DNA from 2 places in the Candidatus Defluviilinea gracilis genome. Region 2 is predicted to be linked to the other one. Evidence: riboswitches for the same ligand, from Rfam matches in the RefSeq annotation. Region 2 holds a riboswitch; the other holds the start of a gene.
The links. A riboswitch is a leader RNA that binds a small molecule or an ion and turns the genes downstream of it on or off. The one in region 2 is predicted to bind cyclic di-GMP.
Positions count from the first base shown of each region.

Region 1: linked by a shared signal. The riboswitch ahead of AC16KF_RS15260 (sortase, YLP family) and the one ahead of AC16KF_RS11315 (immune inhibitor A domain-containing protein) in region 2 are both predicted to bind cyclic di-GMP.

Region 1 is NZ_DBNHEF010000078.1:62,503-71,744, forward strand. It holds gene AC16KF_RS15250 (adenylate/guanylate cyclase domain-containing protein) at 1-2,376, opposite strand, end outside; gene AC16KF_RS15255 (MFS transporter) at 2,428-3,855, opposite strand; cyclic di-GMP riboswitch class I at 4,081-4,172, shown strand; cyclic di-GMP riboswitch class I at 4,250-4,342, shown strand; gene AC16KF_RS15260 (sortase, YLP family) at 4,400-5,056, shown strand; gene AC16KF_RS15265 (sortase) at 5,125-9,242, opposite strand, start outside.
Region 2 is NZ_DBNHEF010000068.1:76,274-85,515, forward strand. It holds gene AC16KF_RS11280 (GAF domain-containing protein) at 1-2,421, shown strand, start outside; gene AC16KF_RS11285 (quinate 5-dehydrogenase) at 2,418-3,317, shown strand; gene AC16KF_RS11290 (NTP transferase domain-containing protein) at 3,425-4,318, shown strand; gene AC16KF_RS11295 (phosphatase PAP2 family protein) at 4,315-4,875, shown strand; gene AC16KF_RS11300 (DinB family protein) at 4,879-5,346, opposite strand; gene AC16KF_RS11305 (M23 family metallopeptidase) at 5,528-6,229, opposite strand; gene AC16KF_RS11310 (hypothetical protein) at 6,254-7,000, opposite strand; cyclic di-GMP riboswitch class I at 7,411-7,505, shown strand; gene AC16KF_RS11315 (immune inhibitor A domain-containing protein) at 7,612-9,242, shown strand, end outside.

The DNA.
Region 1 (9,242 bases), on a different contig from region 2:
TTCATCGTCGCGCCGCGCTAACGCCACCTCAGCCAGGTTTCCATACGCGCCCGCGATCTCTTTTGTGTTTTCCGCCTCGCGGAACAACGACAGACTCTCGCGATAGATTTCCTCCGCGCGCGCATACTCGTACCGTTTGAGCGAGCATCCAGCCAGCGGTCCCAATAACTGACCGATGAGAAGTTTTTCGTTCAGTTTACGTCCGTATTCCAATGCGCGGCGGTAAAACGATTCAGCCGCTTCGAGATCGTTCTCGAAATACTCCTTGAAGAGTCCCTGCGACACAAGCCCCTGCGCGATGCCCCGCGCATCCTCAAGCGACTCGGCAAGCGCAAAACCTTCGTCTTGATGCGTTTTCCATCCCTCCGCATCGCCCTGACGCGAAGCGAACAACGCTCTCGCAAAGAGCGCTTTCACGCGTAACGATGTCGGCGGAAGTTCCTTCGTCGCATCCATAAAAATTCCCAGCCACTTGCGCGCCTCCGTCAAATGTCCATGCGTATCCCAAAATTCCCTGAGCGCCACCGCGATCCGCAAACCCGTTTCAGGTTGAGACTTAAGCGACCACTCCAACGCACCGCGCAGGTTATCGTGTTCCGCTTCGAGCCGCGCCAGCCATTGCTTTTGCGCGCGTCCCTGCAAGCCGTGTTCGGCGCGTTCGGCAAGCCCAGCAAAATAGGCAAGATGCGCGTCGCGCAGTGAAGCGACTTCATCGGTCTCGAACAATTTCTCGCGCGCATATTGTCGGATGGTTTCGAGTCGGCGGTAACGGGATTCGCTTCCGCTATGCTCGACGTTGATGAGAGATTTATCCACGAGACGAGTCATCAACTCCAGGATGTCCAACCCGCTTCCCCCTGCGGGGACGATGCGCTCCTCACCGCAAACTGATTCGGCGGCGTCGAGCGTCCACCCGCCGACGAAGACCGCCAGCCGTCTGAACAAGAGACGTTCCTCTTCGCTGAGGAGTTGGTAACTCCAGTCTATCAACGCGCGCAACGTCTGCTGGCGCGGCAACGCGGCGCGACTCCCGCCCGTCAATAAACGGAAGCGGTCGTCCAATCGTTCGGCGATTTGTTCCACCGAAAGCGCCCTGACGCGCGCCGCGGCTAACTCTAAAGCGAGGGGAATGCCGTCGAGGCGGGAGCAGATTTGGGCGACCAATGAGGCGTTCGCATCCGTGAGTTGAAACGTCGGCAGGGTCAGAGTCGCGCGTTGGACGAATAACTTCACCGAGTCGAACGTTTCAAGATGTTTGATATCCGTCGCCTCATTCGGCGTCGGCAGGGACGGCACGCGATAGGCGACCTCGCCCGCGATGCCCAACGCCTCGCGGCTGGTGGCAAGGATGCGCGCGCCGCGGCAGTTCTGCAAAACCGTGTTCGCAAATTGCGCGCAGGCGTCAATGAGATGCTCGCAGTTATCGAGAATCAGCAGGGCTTCTTTGTCGCGCAGCCAATCCATCACTACATCCATCAGCGGACGCGAATCCTCCACGCGCAGACGAAGAACATTCGCCACCGTGTTCGGAACCAGCGCAGGCTCAGAGATGGGCGCGAGTTCGATGAGCCACACGCCGTCTTTGAATTGTTCAAGGAGGCTGGATGCCGCTTGTAATGAAAGTCTTGTTTTGCCCGTTCCGCCCGAACCAGTGAGCGTGAGCAAACGCGATTGCTGCAACATTTGAGTCGCTTCGAGCATTTCTTTTTCGCGCCCGATGAAACTTGTGAGTTGTGTGGGGATGTTGTTCGGGAAAACATCCAGCGCGCGCAAGGCGGGGAAATCGCTTTGCAAATCAGGCGCGACGACTTGAAAGATTCGCGCGGGCTGGGGAATGTCTTTGAGTTTGCGTTCGCCCATGTCTCGCAGGGACACCTCCGCTGGCAGTTGTCCGCGCAGGAGAATCTCGCTCGCGCCCGATAACAAGATCTGCCCGCCATGCCCCGCCGACATCACGCGCTGGATCATGCTGAGCGTGAGATAGCCGCGATATTCTCCGTTGCGCGCTTCGGCTTCGCCCGTGTGAATCCCCATGCGGACTTTTAAGAGCAAGGATGAATTATGAAGGATGAATGATGAATTCGTCCTTCCGCCGTCATCGTTCATCCGTGAAAGCGCGCGCTGACCATCTATCGCCGCGCGAAGCGCGTCGCCCGCTGTATGAAATGCCACGCAAAATGAATCGCCGATGATTTGGAAGATATGACCGCGCTTCGATTCAATGGCTTCCTTCAACATGGCGTGATGTTTCTCACGTAGCGACTCCCACCTGTCAGGATGCGCCTGCGCGAGTTTGGTCGAACCTTCGATATCAGTGAAGAGGAACGTGACGGTGCCGGAGGGAATGTCTACCATCAAGTTTTCCGTTTGACTCATTATAGGTCAACTCGGTTGATTTGCCTCCCACCAGTTTTCATATTGGGTCTGTTATTCGGATACTTTTGCTCGCCTTTTTTCCAACAACTCCTGAATGCGATGATGCTTCTCGCGCGAGAGTGGGAATAGCCATGCGAGGATGATCGTCCCTGAAAGCATGATCGCCCCGAAGGGTGAAACCAATAAGCGGATCATGCGCAATGCCGAGTCGCTTTGCGTGAATTGAAGCGCGCCCTCAGGAGGAGAAACATAGCCCGACCAGCCCAATGCCTGCAGAGTCAAAAAGAGGACAAGCGCCCCGGTCAACTTGCGGATGAGCGTGCGGATGCCGTAGAAGATTCCCTCCTGCCGCCTGCCGGTCCGCAGTTCATCCCATTCGATCACGTCGGCGAACATCGCGTCGGGCAATGTGTACGCGGCTGAGATGCCGATCCCTGCGAGGGCGGAGAGCGTGAATAATTCCATCGTGTTGCCCGGTTGAATCAAATAGATAAGAAATGTGACGACCACCCAGAGGATCATACCGATCGCGTACGCTTCCTGCTTGTTGCGGATCTTTGAGATCCATAACCAAATCGGCACGAACAGGATGCACACCAACATGAGGATGCCGAAGAACGCGGATTCGTATGCCAGGTCAATGCCCAAAAATTTGACAGATGCCAGCAAGTTTCCGTTCGCCACCCAATAAAGTAAAAAGTATGGAAAAACCACAGCCACCATATCCACTGCCGACCAGTTCAGCATGTGGATGCCGACCGCATAGCGAAACGGGATGTTCTTCCATGCGGCGCGTAATGTTTCTCGAAAGGGCAGGGATTCTTGCTGTTCGGGCGTGGAAGTTTCCCGGAGCAGAAGCCCGATCAACAGCAGGGGAATCGCGCCGACCGCGCCGAATAATGCGCCCACGGTCATAAATCCCTGTTGTTGCGAGCCGCCCGCCTCGATCACCATGTCAATAATTGTCGGCGCGGCGATGACCATGGCAAGCGCGCCGACCAGTTGGAAGAACGATCGGAAACTCGTCAGGCTGGTGCGTTCGTCGTAATCGGGGGTCAGTTCGGGGGTCAGCGAAAGAAACGGGACCGAGACGAGAGTCGTCAACGTGTCGGAGATCATGAAGGAGAGAGTCACATAGATCAACAACGCGATCTGGTTATCCCAATTTGGCGCAGACCAAAGAATGACGAAACTCAAGCCGAAGGGAATGGCGAACCACAGCAAAAACGGACGCCGCCTGCCCCAGCGCGATTGCAAGCGGTCGCTGAGGATGCCGATGATGGGATCGTTCACCGCGTCCCAGACGATGCCGACCAGCGCGCCGAAAGAAGCCAGACGCGGTTCCAGCCCGACCACATCGGTGAGATAGATGGCGAGGAAGATCGAGCGCATCATGCCGATGCTCGAGATGCCCCAATCACCTGAGCCATAGAGCAATTTGATCCACATTGGGAGCCGCTGATTTGAGTTGTTGTTCATCTGAATTTGAGGATGCAAGTGTAGCACGGAGGGATGTATACAGGTAGACACGGAGTTACGTAGACAAGTAGACACGGAAACACGTATACAAGAACCACTTGTTTACGTGTGTACCTGTCTACCTGTTTACTTGTTTTCGCCCGCCCCCATTGCACTCCTGTAAGCCGTTATAACCGAAATGCAAAGTGAAAATCTGTAACCTTCTGCTATACTGCGATTAACAAAATCCGATAAGGGCAAACCCGTCGAAAGATGGGGACGCAAAGCCATGGATCTACCGTCGCGCATCGCGCGACCATGATCGCCAGGTTGCCGAAGAAATAACGCTTTGTTTATTTCCGCGAGCCTGGCAGTCCTTTGCCCGGCTCGCTTTGTATCGGGTCAAATTCAATTTGTTCGATAAAGGCAAACCCGCCGAAAGGCGGGGACGCAAAGCCATGGGTCTACGGTCACATGCGAGTGTGGCTACGATTGCCAGGTTGCCGAAAACATTACCTAACCATTAGGTTGCTGTTGAGCGCTTTTATCGAAACGGAGGTTTCGAATGGCGCTCACTCAAAAACATATACGCTGGCTCACGCGAGCCGGTATTCTGCTCAGCCTCGCCGCATCGCTTTTGCTGAATGCGATGCCCGCGCTGGCAATGAAGAAACAAGACGCCGCCGCGCTACCCAATTTTTCAGAGTTTGTTCAATCCGTTCACACCGGGGAGGAAAATGTAGTGCGCGGCGTCTATGTTCCGAATGTGATGGCGTATCGCGTGGCGCAGCAACCGCTCGATAACCCGGGCTTTCTTTCGAGTAAGGAGGACCGCGTCACTCAATTCCGTATGGCGGCAGGGTATGGCACGGTAGGGCTGGTGGCTCACAATTACCTCGCCGGTGAATCCTTCTTCAACCTGGAAGCCGGCGATGAAGTGCGGATCGTATACGGCGACAGCAAGGTGGAAACTTTTGTTGTGTATGAGATCCTGCAATATCAGGCATTACAACCCAACAGTCCCTACAGTTCCTTTCAGAATTTGGACCGCGATGAAACCCTCACGGTCAACCAGATGTTCAAGCGCGTCTTCGTGAGCGATGGATACGTCACCTTTCAGACCTGCATCGAAAAAGACGGTATTTCGACCTGGGGCAGGCTGTTTGTGATCGCCATCCCTAAAGCGGAATATGAGGAACTTTGGGAAGCAAATGGTTTGTGACCTCAATGTTCCATGAATCAGAAAAGCCGCCCAATGTTGAGCGGCTTTTCTGATTCGTGAAATGATCTTTACTTTTCCGGCGTGACGCTTACCAGCACAGCTCGCACCATGCGGCGGTGGGTGTAGGTGTCGGTCTCTGCGATGTAGTTTTCGCAGGTGAGGAGGGTCAACCAGGGTGTTTCTTCATGTTTCAACGCGGCTTTTGTGTTGCTCGGCAGGATCAGGGCGCTGGCGGTTACTTCGAATGTGTAAACCTGACCGAATGCGTGGATCTTGATCTTGTCTCCGTATTGCAGGTTGACGAGGTTGGCGAACGGACCGGGGTTGTTGTTCGCATCCCATACGTGACCGGTAATGACCGAGTTGCCATCCCAGCCGGGGAATGCCGAACCGTTGAGCCAACCGCCTTTGTTTCCAAGCCATGACACGTCCCATCCGTTCTTTGTTTGCGGAATGCCCACGATCGGGATCTTTATTTTGAGGCGCGGGATTTCCATCCAAACGTCGGTGGCGGCGTATTGCTGATCTGCGGGTTGCTCCGGAAGTATGGTAATCTTCCCCGGCGCGAAGCCCGTCACAGGGATAAGGAATCCGGATCCCAGGTTTGAGTTATTGCCGCGTCCATTACCGTCGCCGTCTCCGTCACCGCCGGGAACGCGCGGCACGACGGTGAAGGTGATCGCCGTATCGTTGAGTCCGTCGTTTAATTCGTTGCCAGCCACATCCAGGATGGAAGTCGTTCCGCATACGAACAGTCGATAATTGCCGTCCGTGAGACCGATCCCACCATTGATGACAAAGGTGGCGATGAACGGACCCGCTCCCGTGCCATTGCTATACGTGGGGATGGCGATCGGGATGAGTACATCATCGGCAATCAAACCGCCCGCGCATGAAACGGTATCGAAGGTTTCGTTGGGACCATCATCCACCAAGAGGTAGTTGGCAGGGTTCGTGGCAGACCCGAGATCTGTGTTGCTAACCTGATTCACGTCTTTGCTGAAATTCACCGTTATTCTCGTGGTGTTGCGTCCCGTTACGCCGTTGTTGGCGGGCTCGCTCCCGATCACGGTTGGGTAGCCGAGGTCGACCATCCAGTTGTACGATGCGGGGGTGGGGTCTGGGTTGCCGGCATCGTCGATCGCGCGCACTTCAAAGATGTGAGGTCCGCCTGCCAGCGCTAGATAATTTTGCGGGCTTGTACATGCGGCGAAACCGCCGCCATCTAGCTGGCATTCAAAACTGGCGGTGTCTGGTGATGGACTGGAGAAGGCGAACGCCGCGTCCACGCTGTTTGTGACGGCGGGCGGGGATGAATCGATATCGGTGTCTGGTGTGGAGGTGTCGATCGTCCAAACGTACAATGCGGGCGTCGGGTCGGTGTTCCCGAAGGTATCCACCGCGGCGACTTCAAAGGTGTGATTCCCCGCGACAAGCGGACCAAACGAATTGCCGGAGTTGCACGGGGCGAAAGGCGCGCCGTCGATGCGGCAGACGAAAGTGCCTGTGGCGCTGGTACTGCTGAACGTGAATATCGGGGTCAGGTCGTTATCTGGGTCGGGCGGCGTAGTGTCGATGGTCGTGTTCGGGATGACGATCTGCGTGAGCACAGCGGATACGCTCCCGAAGAAGTCGGCGTCTCCGCCATAGGAAGCGGTAATGTTGTGCGACCCGGAGGTGAGAGCGTTTGTTGTGAAGGTCGCTACACCGGCGTTCAATGCGCCAGTTCCCAAGACCGTCGCGCCATCGTTGAATGTTACTGTGCCGGTTGGAACGCCGGTCGATGCGGTAACAATCGCGTTGAATGTAACCGCTTGACCCAGAACGGAGGGATTCGCGTTCGAGGTGACAACGGTGTTCGAGACTGTTTGTCCCACACCCTGAACATACGGCGCGGAAGTGCTGCCGGCAAAGTTGGCATCACCGCTATACACCGCAGTGATGGTATGCGAACCCGCGTTCAACGTGTTGGTACTGATGGTCGCCACCCCGCCTGCCAGGGTCACGGTGCCCATTGAGTTTGCGCCATCGTAGAACGTGACGGTGCCGGTGGGCGTTCCCGCGCTGGAGGTGACGGTGGCGGTGAAAGTGACAAGATCGCCCACGCCCGCCGGGTTGTTGTCGGATGTGACGCCGGTCAATGTGGTTGCCAGCGTGACGCTGAGCGTGCCCGTTCCAAGAATTACGTTGTAGTTCGGGAGCCGGCCGCTCGGGTCGTTCAATGTGGCGGTGATCGGATAATCACCCACTGCCGCCGCGGCGGGCGCCCCCGCGCTGGCGTAGGTGACGGTGATCGGATCGCTGTTTTGAATGCCGGTGATCGTGCCGGTAAACGCCGTGAAGACCGTTCCGTACACTTTGGATTTATCTGCGGGCGTCACGGTCAGGTCGCGTTGAGTCACGGTGAGCGTGCCCGTGTTGGATGTGACGGTGTAGTTGTTGAGTACGCCGGCCGGCGCGTTCAATGTGGCTGTGATCGGATAGGCTCCCACAATGGCGGTTGCCGGCGAGCCGGGGCTTGTGTAAGTTGCCGTGATCGGGTCGCCATTCTGAATGCCCACGATCGCGCCGGTAAAGGCGTTGAACACCGATCCGTAGACCTTGCTTGCGTCCGTCGGGGTAACAACCAGCCCTCGGGTATTTACGGTGAGTGTGCCGGTATTCAAGGTGACAGTGTAGTTCCCAAGCCGCCCACCGGGGTCATTGAGAGTTGCCGTGATCGGATACGATCCAATTCCCGCGGTGGCTATGGCGCCGGCGCTGGCGTAATTGGCGGTGATGATATCGCCGCCTTGAATGCCGCTGATCAGGCCGGTGAAGGCGGTAAACGTATCGCCATAGACCTTTGTCTTGTCATCCGGGGTGACGGTGAGGGCGCGCGGTGTGACCGTCAATGTGCCGGGTGTGTATGCAAAGACATAGTTATCGTCGATTCCGCCGGAGCAGGTGATCGGGAAAGCGCCTACGTTGTTATGCGGAACGGCAACTTGACAAGTTGGCGGCGTATCGACGACTGCCGGGGTGTCTCCATTGACGAAGCCTGAATAGGTGAAGGTGAAGACCGGGTCTGGGCTTCCATACACAATGCTCTGATCGTTGGCTGAGATGGTGAGAATGGATAAGCCCACCGACAGCGTGCCTGTGTTGAGCGTGATGGTGTAATTCGGCAGTCTATTGTCTGGGTCGTTCAACGTCGCGGTGATGGGATACGTTCCCACCGGCGCCGCGGCTGGCGCGCCGGGGCTGGCGTAGGTTGCGGTGATGTTATCGCCGTTTTGAATGCCGGTGATCGTGCCGGTGAATGCGGTGAACACAGTGCCGAATACTTTGGACTTATTGTCCGGCGTGACGACCAGCGCGCGCGGGGTGACGCTTAACGTGCCGATGTTCAGAGTCACCGTGTAGTTGGGTAGACGGTTCCCCGGATCGTTGAGCGTGGCGTTGATCGGGTAATCACCGATGGCGGCTGTGGCCGGCGCACCGGGGCTGTCATAGGTGACGGTGATCGTATCGCCTGCTTGAACGCCTGTGATCGTTCCAGTGAATGCGGTGAAAACCGCGCCGTAGATTTTCGTCTTATCGGCTGGCGTGACGGTGAGGGCGCGCGGCGTCACAGATAGTGTGCCTGTGTTGAGCGTTACGGTGTAGTTGCCGAGTTTGTTGTCGGGGTCGTTCAAGGTGGCTGTGATCGGGTAATCGCCAACATTTGCGGTGGCCGGCGCGCCGACGCTGGCGTAGGTGGCTGTGATGTTGTCGCCAAATTGAATGCCGGTGATCAATCCGGTGAATGCGGTAAATACATCGCCATAGACCTTCGTTTTGTCGGTCGGTGTGACGATGAGCGCGCGCGGTTGGACCGTGAGAGTTCCATCCACATAGACAAACGTGTACGCGTCGTCGGAGCCGCCGGAACAAACGATGGGGTAGGTACCCACGTCGGTGTGAGGACCAGACACACTACAGGTCGGAGGCGTGTTGATTACGCCCGGTCCGTCACCGGAGGCGAATCCTGTGTAGGTGAAGGTGAAAGTCGGGTCGGGATTTCCATACGTGATGGTCTGGTTATTGGCGGTGACGGTCAATACGGAGGAGGTAACGGTTAGCGTGCCGGTGTTCAAGGTTACGTTGTAGTTGCCAAGTTTCCCGGTGGGGTCGTTCAAGGTGGCGGTGATCGGGTAGGTGCCAA
Region 2 (9,242 bases):
CTTTATGAAACCGCTAAAAAACAGGCGCAGGAACTTGCCCTGATCGGCCGGGTGCGCAATGCCATGGCGCAATCGATCGATCGACGCGGGGTGATCTTCAATGTTGTCGAATCGATCGCCGAATCATTCGGGTACACACAGGTCAGCCTGTATTTACTACAAGATGGGGTATTGATCATGCAACATCAGGTGGGGTATGAGACTCCCTATACAACCATTACCCTCGAGGAAGGCGTGATCGGCAAGGTCGCGCGGACTGGCGTTCCCGAATTTATTGAGGATGTCTCCACAAATTCCTTGTACCGGCAGGCGGTGGAAGGCGTCATCTCTGAAATTTGCATACCGCTATTCGATCAGGGAACCTTTGTGGGGATACTCAACGTGGAAAGCACGCAAGGAGTGAAATTAACAGAAGCCGACTTCAAATTAATCTCGACCTTGGGCGAGCATATCGGTATTGCCCTCGAAAACTCCCGCTTGTTTTCCAATTTGCAAACTGAGTTATCTGAACGGACTCTGATCGAAGTGAACCTTCGCCAACGCGAATTTGTGCTCGAAGCGGTGATGTTTGCCGCCGAACAGTTCCTTACTTCTTCCAATTGGAAGGATGTGATCGAAGTTGTCTTGGAGCGGCTGGGCAGGGCAATGAATGCCACGCATGCCTACTTATTTGAAAACTTCACCGGTCCCGATGGCTTGGAGCGGGCAAAGTTGTTCCGCGAATGGACCGCCCCGGGATTCCCCACCGCAACCGATTACGGTTCATACACTGAGGCGCATATCATCCAGATTCTGCCGGGTAGCGCCAACGAACACCTGCAACGCGGTGAAGCCTACGCCGGTAATTTGAATACCTATTCGCCCGCAGATAAACCCCGTTTTGAAAATATCGGCATGAAAGCCCATGCAGAAGTGCCTCTCGTGGTGGAAGGGCGCTGGTGGGGCACAGTCGGTTTCGACGTCTACGACAACGCGCGCGAATGGACTCATTTTGAAGTGGATACGCTGCGCGTGGTGGCTAATTTGCTGAGTAACGCCATCCGCCGCCAAGCGGACGAGCGCGCCCTGCAAAAAGAGTTGGTGGAACGGAAACAAATCGAAGCCAGATTGCGTCACCGTGAATCGATCCTCGAAGCGGTCGCCGATGCGGCGAACCGGTTCCTGAAATCGTCCGACTGGCGGAACGAGATCGATGCCGTTCTCGAAAAATTGGGCGTCACGGTCAATGCCTCCCATGTCTTTGTGTTCGAAAACCATGAACTACCAGACGGCACCCTGGTCACTTCGATGCAATTTGAATGGGCCGCGCCTCCGCTATCGAGCGGCCTTCATATCCCGGCATACCAAAACATTCCCGTGCGCGAAATTGGTTTTGAAAATTGGTATGAAGCCATGATCGCGGGGCAACCCTATATTGGCGATGCCAAACGCCTCACTGCAACCCAAATGAACGCCTTGCTTGGGCGCGGGATGAAAGCGCTCCTGGACTTTCCGGTGTTTGTGGCTGGCACATGGTGGGGCGCCATCGGATTCGACGATGTGGACAACGAGCGAGAATGGACCAATACAGAGATCGACGCGTTGCTGGTCGCGGGGAATATTCTCGGCACAGCCATCAAACGGCAACTGGACGAAACCGCCCTCCAGCGCGAACTCCACCAGCGCAGAAAACTGATCAGCGAATTGGAATCGAAAAACGCCGAACTCGAACGGTTCACCTACACCGTATCGCACGATCTCAAATCTCCGCTCTTCACCATTCGAGGCTTTCTCGGCTACCTCAAGCAAGACGCCCTCACCGGGAACACCGAACGATTGGAAGCCGACATCCAGCGCATTGTGGATGCGACCGACAAAATGCAACAGTTACTCAACGACCTGCTCGAACTTTCGAGAGTGGGCAGGCTCATGAACGAACCGACGCTGGTCAATATGCAGCAACTGGTGGCTGATGTGTTGAACTTATCGCACGGGCAGATCCATCAACGCGGGGTGGAGGTGCGCGCGCAAAACAACCTGCCCAACGCGCAAGGCGATCGTCAGCGCATCTTCGAAGTCGTTCAAAACCTGGTCGGGAACGCCGCAAAATTCATGGGCGAACAACCGACGCCCATCATCGAGATCGGGGTGGCGGGTTGGCAACATGGCATGCCCATTTTTTTTGTGCGCGATAACGGCATGGGAATCGAGCCCGAGCATCACGAACGCATCTTCGGCTTATTCAACAAACTCGACCCCAAATCAGACGGCACTGGCATCGGCCTTGCCCTCGTCAAACGGATCGTCGAATTTCACGGCGGTGAGATCTGGGTGGAATCGCAACCGGGCAACGGCTCGACGTTTTACTTCACGCTTCCCGCGCAGGGGACAACTGATTCAGACTATAATCAGTCATCTCATCCTGAGGAGGACTCTCCATGAAGCGCGCCGTCAGTATCAGCCTGGGTTCAGCCACCCGTAACAAAACCGTCGAGATTAGCCTGCTGGGCGAAACCGTTCGTATCGAACGCATCGGCACAGATGGCAACGAAGACAAAGCGCGTCAAATGTTCCGCGACATGGACGGTACTGTGGACGCGTTCGGCGTGGGCGGCATCGACCTCGGCGTGCACACCCCCTGGAAGTTTTATCCCCTCCACGGCGCGCTCAAACTCGTGCGGGATGTGAAACGCACGCCCTACGTGGATGGAAGCGGGGTGAAAGACACTCTCGAAGCGCGCGTCATGCAATGGCTCGAAAAGAAGGTCGGCGACGAGATCCAACCCAAAACGGCTTTCCTCGTGGCTGGCATCACCCGCTATGGCATGACCGAATCATTCATCAACGCCGGCTACCAATGCGTTTTCGGCGACCTGATGTTCGGCCTGGATATTCCCCTCGCCATTCACACCATGAGCGCGCTCAAAACCACCGCAAAACTACTCATGCCGGTCGTCGGGCGCATGCCCCTCAGTATGCTCTACCCAACCGGCGAAAAACAGGAAAAGGTCACGCCCAAATACGAAACCTATTACCAGGGCAACACCGTCACCGGCGGCGATTTTCTATACGTCAAACAACACATGCCGGAAGACATGCGCGGGAAGATCATCGTCACCAATACCACCACGCCCGCCGATGTGGAATTCCTCAAAAAACGCGGCGTGAAATATCTCGTCACCACCACGCTCAATATCGAAGGGCGCTCCTTTGGCGCCAACATGCTCGAAGCGGCGCTCATTGCTGTGGCGGGCAAAGGGCGCGTCTTGACGAACGACGAATTGAACGCCCTCATCGACCAGCTAGGCTTGGAACCGCAGTTACAAAAATTGAACTAACTGATGTTACGCGCCGTTCCGAAGGTTTTGGTAAAAACCCAACCTGATTCACGAGAACCTTCGGGACGTTCTGCGTAAATTCAAAATCGCAAATCGGAGGAGAATTTATGGATGCAGTCGTGATCGCGGGCGGTATACCCAACCCGGAAGACCCGCTCTACACCTACCTGAAGGGCGATGCCAAAGCGCTTGTGGATATTGCCGGCAAACCCATGGTGCAATGGGTGCTCGACGCGCTCAGCGAATCGCAACGCGTCAAGAACGTCATCCTTGTGGGGCTTTCACCTAAAAACGAGCTGACATGCAAGAAACCGCTGCATTTCCTCACCAACCAGGGACGCATGCTCTCCAACATCGTGGCAGGCATCAACAAATCGGTTGAGTTGGATAAGAAAAGCAAATACGTGCTGATCGTGTCCTCCGACATCCCCGCGCTCAAAGCGCACATGGTGGACTGGCTCGTGGAGACCGCCATGGAAACGCAAGACGATCTGTATTATGGCATTTGCCTGAAAGATGTGATGGAAGCGCGCTTCCCCGGCTCGAACCGCACCTACACCAAACTCAAAAATATGGAAGTATGCGGCGCAGACGTCAACGTGACTCACGTCCGTATGGCGACCGAACATTTGGATACCTGGGAAGACCTGCTCGGCGCGCGGAAAAGCCCGCTCAAACAGGCGAGCAAACTGGGGCTGGGTTTGCTACTCTCCCTCTTCATGCGACAACTCACCATCGAAGACGCCGTTCGACGGATCAGCGAGCGCATCGGCATCAAAGGGCGAGCCATCATCTGGCCCTACGCCGAAGCCGCAATGGATGTGGACAAGCCGCATCAACTCGAACTCCTGCGCGCCGACCTGGCGAAGACCCAACGCAAAGCCGCCTCAAAGGCGCGGACCATGGCGAAGAGAACAACGAAAAAGAAACCCGCCGCGCCCAAGAAGAAGACGACTGTCTCAAAAACCGCGCGGCTCAAGCCCAAAGCCAAGCGCGCATGAGCCTCCGAACCATCCTTGAAAGGGATGCCCGTCTTTCCGATCAAATGCGCGTGGCTGAAAAGCCAGGCGCATTGCGCGCTGTAGCAGTCTTCTTCGCGCACTCCGGCGATTCATGGTTTTGGTGGATCGCCATGGCAATCTTATGGTCATTGGGCAATTCGTTTTGGAAAGAATGGGCGGTCATTCAGTTCGTCGGCATCGGGGGGCTGGCGGCGCTGGTGATGGGAATCAAATTCACTGTGCGCAGGAGCCGCCCTGAGGGCGAGTGGGGAAGCATCTATCGAAACACCGATCCGCATTCATTCCCATCCGGGCATGCGGCGCGTTCGTTCTTCATCGCGGTTGTCGCCGCGTGGTTTGGTCCCGCCTGGCTTGCCATACTCTTATGGCTGTGGGCGCCATTGGTCGCGTTGGCTCGCGTGGCAATGGGCGTGCATTATGTTTCGGATATCCTCGCCGGCGCGGTGTTGGGGGCGATCGTCGCCCTGGTCGGCTTGCAAATGTACGAACCGTTCTTCCTGTCCCTCTTCCGCTTCATCGGTTTCCCACTGTGGTAAAAGTCATTTCCCGTTCATCAGACTCGCCAAATGTTCCTCAATGTGCGCGAGATCGCGTTCCACCCAGGTCTGCAAAGTAAAACCATTCCCTAATTCTACGTGACGCGATTCGCGCGCCCATGCGGCAGATGGGAGTTGCCGCAAAAATTCAACCAGCGCTTCCACGCTCGCTACAAATCCATTCAACAAGCCTGCCAGTGATTCGTTCGCGTTGTAATGCTCCGCGGCATACGCGTCCCCGTCAAAATTTTGAAACTCGGGGTTATCCTCCAACGCCGCGCGGCGCGCTCGCAAGCCATACGCCTGCGCGTCCACATCGCGTATGTGCGCGGCAGTTTGATGCGCGTTCCAGCCGCCTTCCAGCAATGGGGCGAAGGGATCCTTCACCGCAAGACATTCACTGCGGAATTGCTTAGCCGCCTCGAGCAGGCGCGCAAGAAGTTTTTCCCGATAATCAAAAAGTTCCTTCATTATTCCTCATTCCTCCAACGACGCGAACATGGTTCCGACGATACCCTCGGCTGTTTTATATTGGACGCACAAACCGCTTCACTCCCCAGTTCAATCTGATTCGGCATGAGCAGGCTGATTCCACATCCTGAATATATTCGATGCGCCGCGTTCCGGCGAGCAACCGCACTGTGAAGAAAAATCACGAACCGCACACCGGCGCCTGATCGGGGTTTTCTTTGGCGTTCAACGGCAACCCCAAATAGGGCGACGGGTCCAGCGTGTTTTCGATCTCAATTTCATTTTTAAATTGCCCCGTCCCATCGTCTTCCACGATCGAAAAATGCAAGTGGATGCCAACGGGGTTGTTCGGGTCGCCGGAGTAATCACCCTGATAGCCGAGGAATGTCCCAGCCTCCACAGGGATTTCGGAAACGCCGGCGGGAAATTCTTCCGCAATGAAAGAATTGCCGAAACGATCAGCCATGTGGGTGTAGTAAAGCCAGATCTGCGCGCCGGGGTTCAGCGGGTCACTGGGCACGCGCACGATCACGGCAGATTTCCACTCCGGCAGGCGCGTGAGGTAGCCGGGGTATGCCGAAATCACGCGCGTAATGCCCACCTCGGTCCCGCCGAAGATATCGATGCCTTGGTGGGTGTGACGAATCCCAAAGGAATCGCCCCATAGGAAGCCGGCAAACCCGTCGGTGGGGAAGAGGAAAGGGGCGGGCCCGCATTGGGAACCGGCCGTCAGCTTCCACTTGGGATGCGAAGCGGGGTTGTCCATCCATGCGCGGAATTTGATCACTCGTTCGGCATTGGGTCGGTATATGAAGTAGGCGGTTGCGATCGCCGTGACCAATGCCGCGAGGAGGATGGAGATGATCAAGAAGCGTTTAGACATAAGGTCGAATTATACCTTTGGGCGTCAAGGCGAACCCAGTATGGTGATGTAATCGAGATAGATAATTTCACCGGAGGCGTGGGTGAGGGTAACGGAATGTTCGCCCGGTGATAATTTGGGGGATGACCATTCTGACCCAGTGGATTGGTTAAGGGTTTGAGTATTCCCATCGATGGCGATGGTCATGGTTCCCAACTGGGGGTCTGCCACATACCCAATGATGAATTGAGTTCCCGTGAAAGTAAAGGTTGCCGTGTCGTCGATGAGGATGGAGATGGAAAGGGTTTCTTCATATGCCGCGTCGACTGTTTCGCTGATCCACCCGCCGTCGTAAAGAATGAAATCGTCGAAATCGTCAATTTTGATCGCGGAGGATGTTGTCGCATTAGTTGTGGGCGTGCCAACCCCGCCCGGCGTGAAAGTAATAGGTGATGCGGATGTTGATGTAAGTGTTCCTGCTGAAACGGAGCGCGGTTGAGGCGAAGGCGTAATTGTCTGGTCTGAGGATTGCCTCGTTTCGATAGTAGGCAGTGTAGGGATTGTGGGGGTTTTATCCTTCTGGAGTTGGGTGGCTGAGGTAGGCTCTTTAGTCGAAGTGAGAGTTCCAAGGAACAGGAATTGAAAAGGCGTCGCCGTTGCTTCGGCTGAAATTTCCGCCTGCGGTTTTCCGAGGAAAAAAATTAATACGACAGAGAGCATCCCGACGATGGACAGTATGGCGATCCCAATCGGGATGATGATGTCAAGGTTGTCGATCAGTCGTTTGACCATATGCGGCATTATACCGAATGGATCCCCAGTCGACCACGCGGGGCAATCGCATTAGAAAATCTCCATGTTCGCAACATGACGCTTTGTCTGCGAATCCGCTACTCTTCGCCAACCTGCGCGAATTTTTCCGAGAAGGATTAGCGGACAAAAAATCCAAATGCGATCCCCCTCGTCGACCATGAAGCCGAATTCTGGCGTTGTGGCGCCGCGTCAATGCCGGTAACCCGGCAAATCGAACTGTTTCCTGAACTTTCATGAAGCGCTGAGAATGCAAAGAGAAGTATCTCAAAATCTCCGCGCATTTGGAGGCGCTCCAGAATAAAAGATTGCTATGACTTATGGGCATCATTTCATCCGAGCAAAAGGTTACACATTACTTGCTTTTTGCAATGAGTTAATTTATTATTAATCTGTCAAAAAGGCAAACCCACCGTGAGGTGGGGACGCAAAGTCATGGATCTTCCACCTTTCTGCGTAGGAGTTGGAAGACCGCCAGACCGCCATTGTATGTATGGCGGATATTTAATTAAGGAGGTGTCTCCTTTTCCATATCGAATAAGTCACAATTCAATCCACAGTCTGCAAGTCAAACTATAAGAGGAGTAATAGTTATGAAAGCAAAGTGGTTTCATGTAACAATGATTGCGGCGCTTTTAGTGATCGCAGTCGTCCCTATCGCAAGCGCGGCGCCTCCCGTTCCAGCCGACCCGATGCTCGGCTCGGATGTCGATAATGCGCCGCATCCGCTTGGTGAACGGCAATACGCCGCCACATTGAGGGGCTTGGAAGCGAAGTTCCATGGTAAGGCGGGGGATGGTAGTATTTATTTGGATGGGGGCGAACACGTCTACCCATTCTATAGAGACCGCTATGTCGAGTTGGAGCGTGAAGGTGAAGATACGATCTGGACCCTGCTGGGTCAGTTCGGCACTCAGATCCACTCCTCCTACGGCGATGTAGCCGGACCTCTTCACAATGAAATTCCCGAGCCCGATCGCGCGGTGGATAACACCACGATCTGGACAGCCGATTTCAGCCAAAGCATGTACAACAAAATGCTTTTTGATACCACCCCAGGCGCCAACTCGATGCGCAATTTCTACATCGAGCAGTCGTCCGGCCGGTATGCGGTTAACGGCACCGTGGAAGATTGGGTCACCGTGCCTTATAACGAGGCTCGCTACGGCGCAAATTATTGCGGAAGCATTGTCTGCGCGACAACCTGGCTTTTCATTCGCGATTCCGCCTCAACCTGGTATAACAACCAGATTGCCGCTGGCAAAACCCCCGCCGAGATCGATGCCTACCTGAGTCAATTCGATGTCTGGGATCGCTATGATTACGATGGCGATGCCAACTTCAACGAACCTGATGGTTATATCGACCACTTCCAGGCTGTTCACGCTGGCGAGGGCGAGGAGACCGGTGGCGGCGCGCAAGGCACCAATGCCATTTGGAGCCACCGCTGGTATGCCTACTATACCCTCCAGGGAAGCGCAGGACCTGCGTTTAATAAATTGGGTGGTCTTCAAGTTGGCGGATCTAGTTACTGGATTGGGGATTACACGGTTGAACCTGAGAACGGTGGCGTAGGCGTATTTGCTCACGAGTTTGCGCACGACCTTGGACTTCCCGATCTCTACGATACATCCGGTAACACCGGCGGCGCTGAGAACTCCACGGGCTTCTGGACTCTTATGTCCAGTGGTTCCTATGGCGCTTCTGGCAAGGCGGCTGACGGTATCGGCACCAAACCGATTCACATGAGCGCATACGAAAAGCTGTACTTGGGCTGGTCGAATGCCGCGGTTGTAAACTACGACGAGACAGCCTTCTTGAAGATGGGTCCCGCTGAGTTTAACTCTGCCGACCCGCAACAGCTTCTCGTGCTTTTGCCCGACAAGGAAGTGGAAAGCTTCATCGGCGATCCCTTTGCCGGAAGTTACTACTATTTCTCCGGCGCTGGGAATGATCTCGACAATAGCATGACCCGCGATGTGACCTTGCCCGCCGGCGCTGTGTCTCTTTCTGCCAAAGTGAATTATGACATCGAGACGGAATGGGACTACGCGTACCTCACTGTCAATGGCACAAACGTAGCCACCAACCTTTCCACAAATGACGATCCGAATGGTCAGAACTTTGGTGAAGGCATCACCGGCGCATCCGGCGGATGGGTGGATCTGACCGCCGATCTTTCAGCGTATGCCGGCCAGACCGTGACCCTTGGATTCCGCTATTG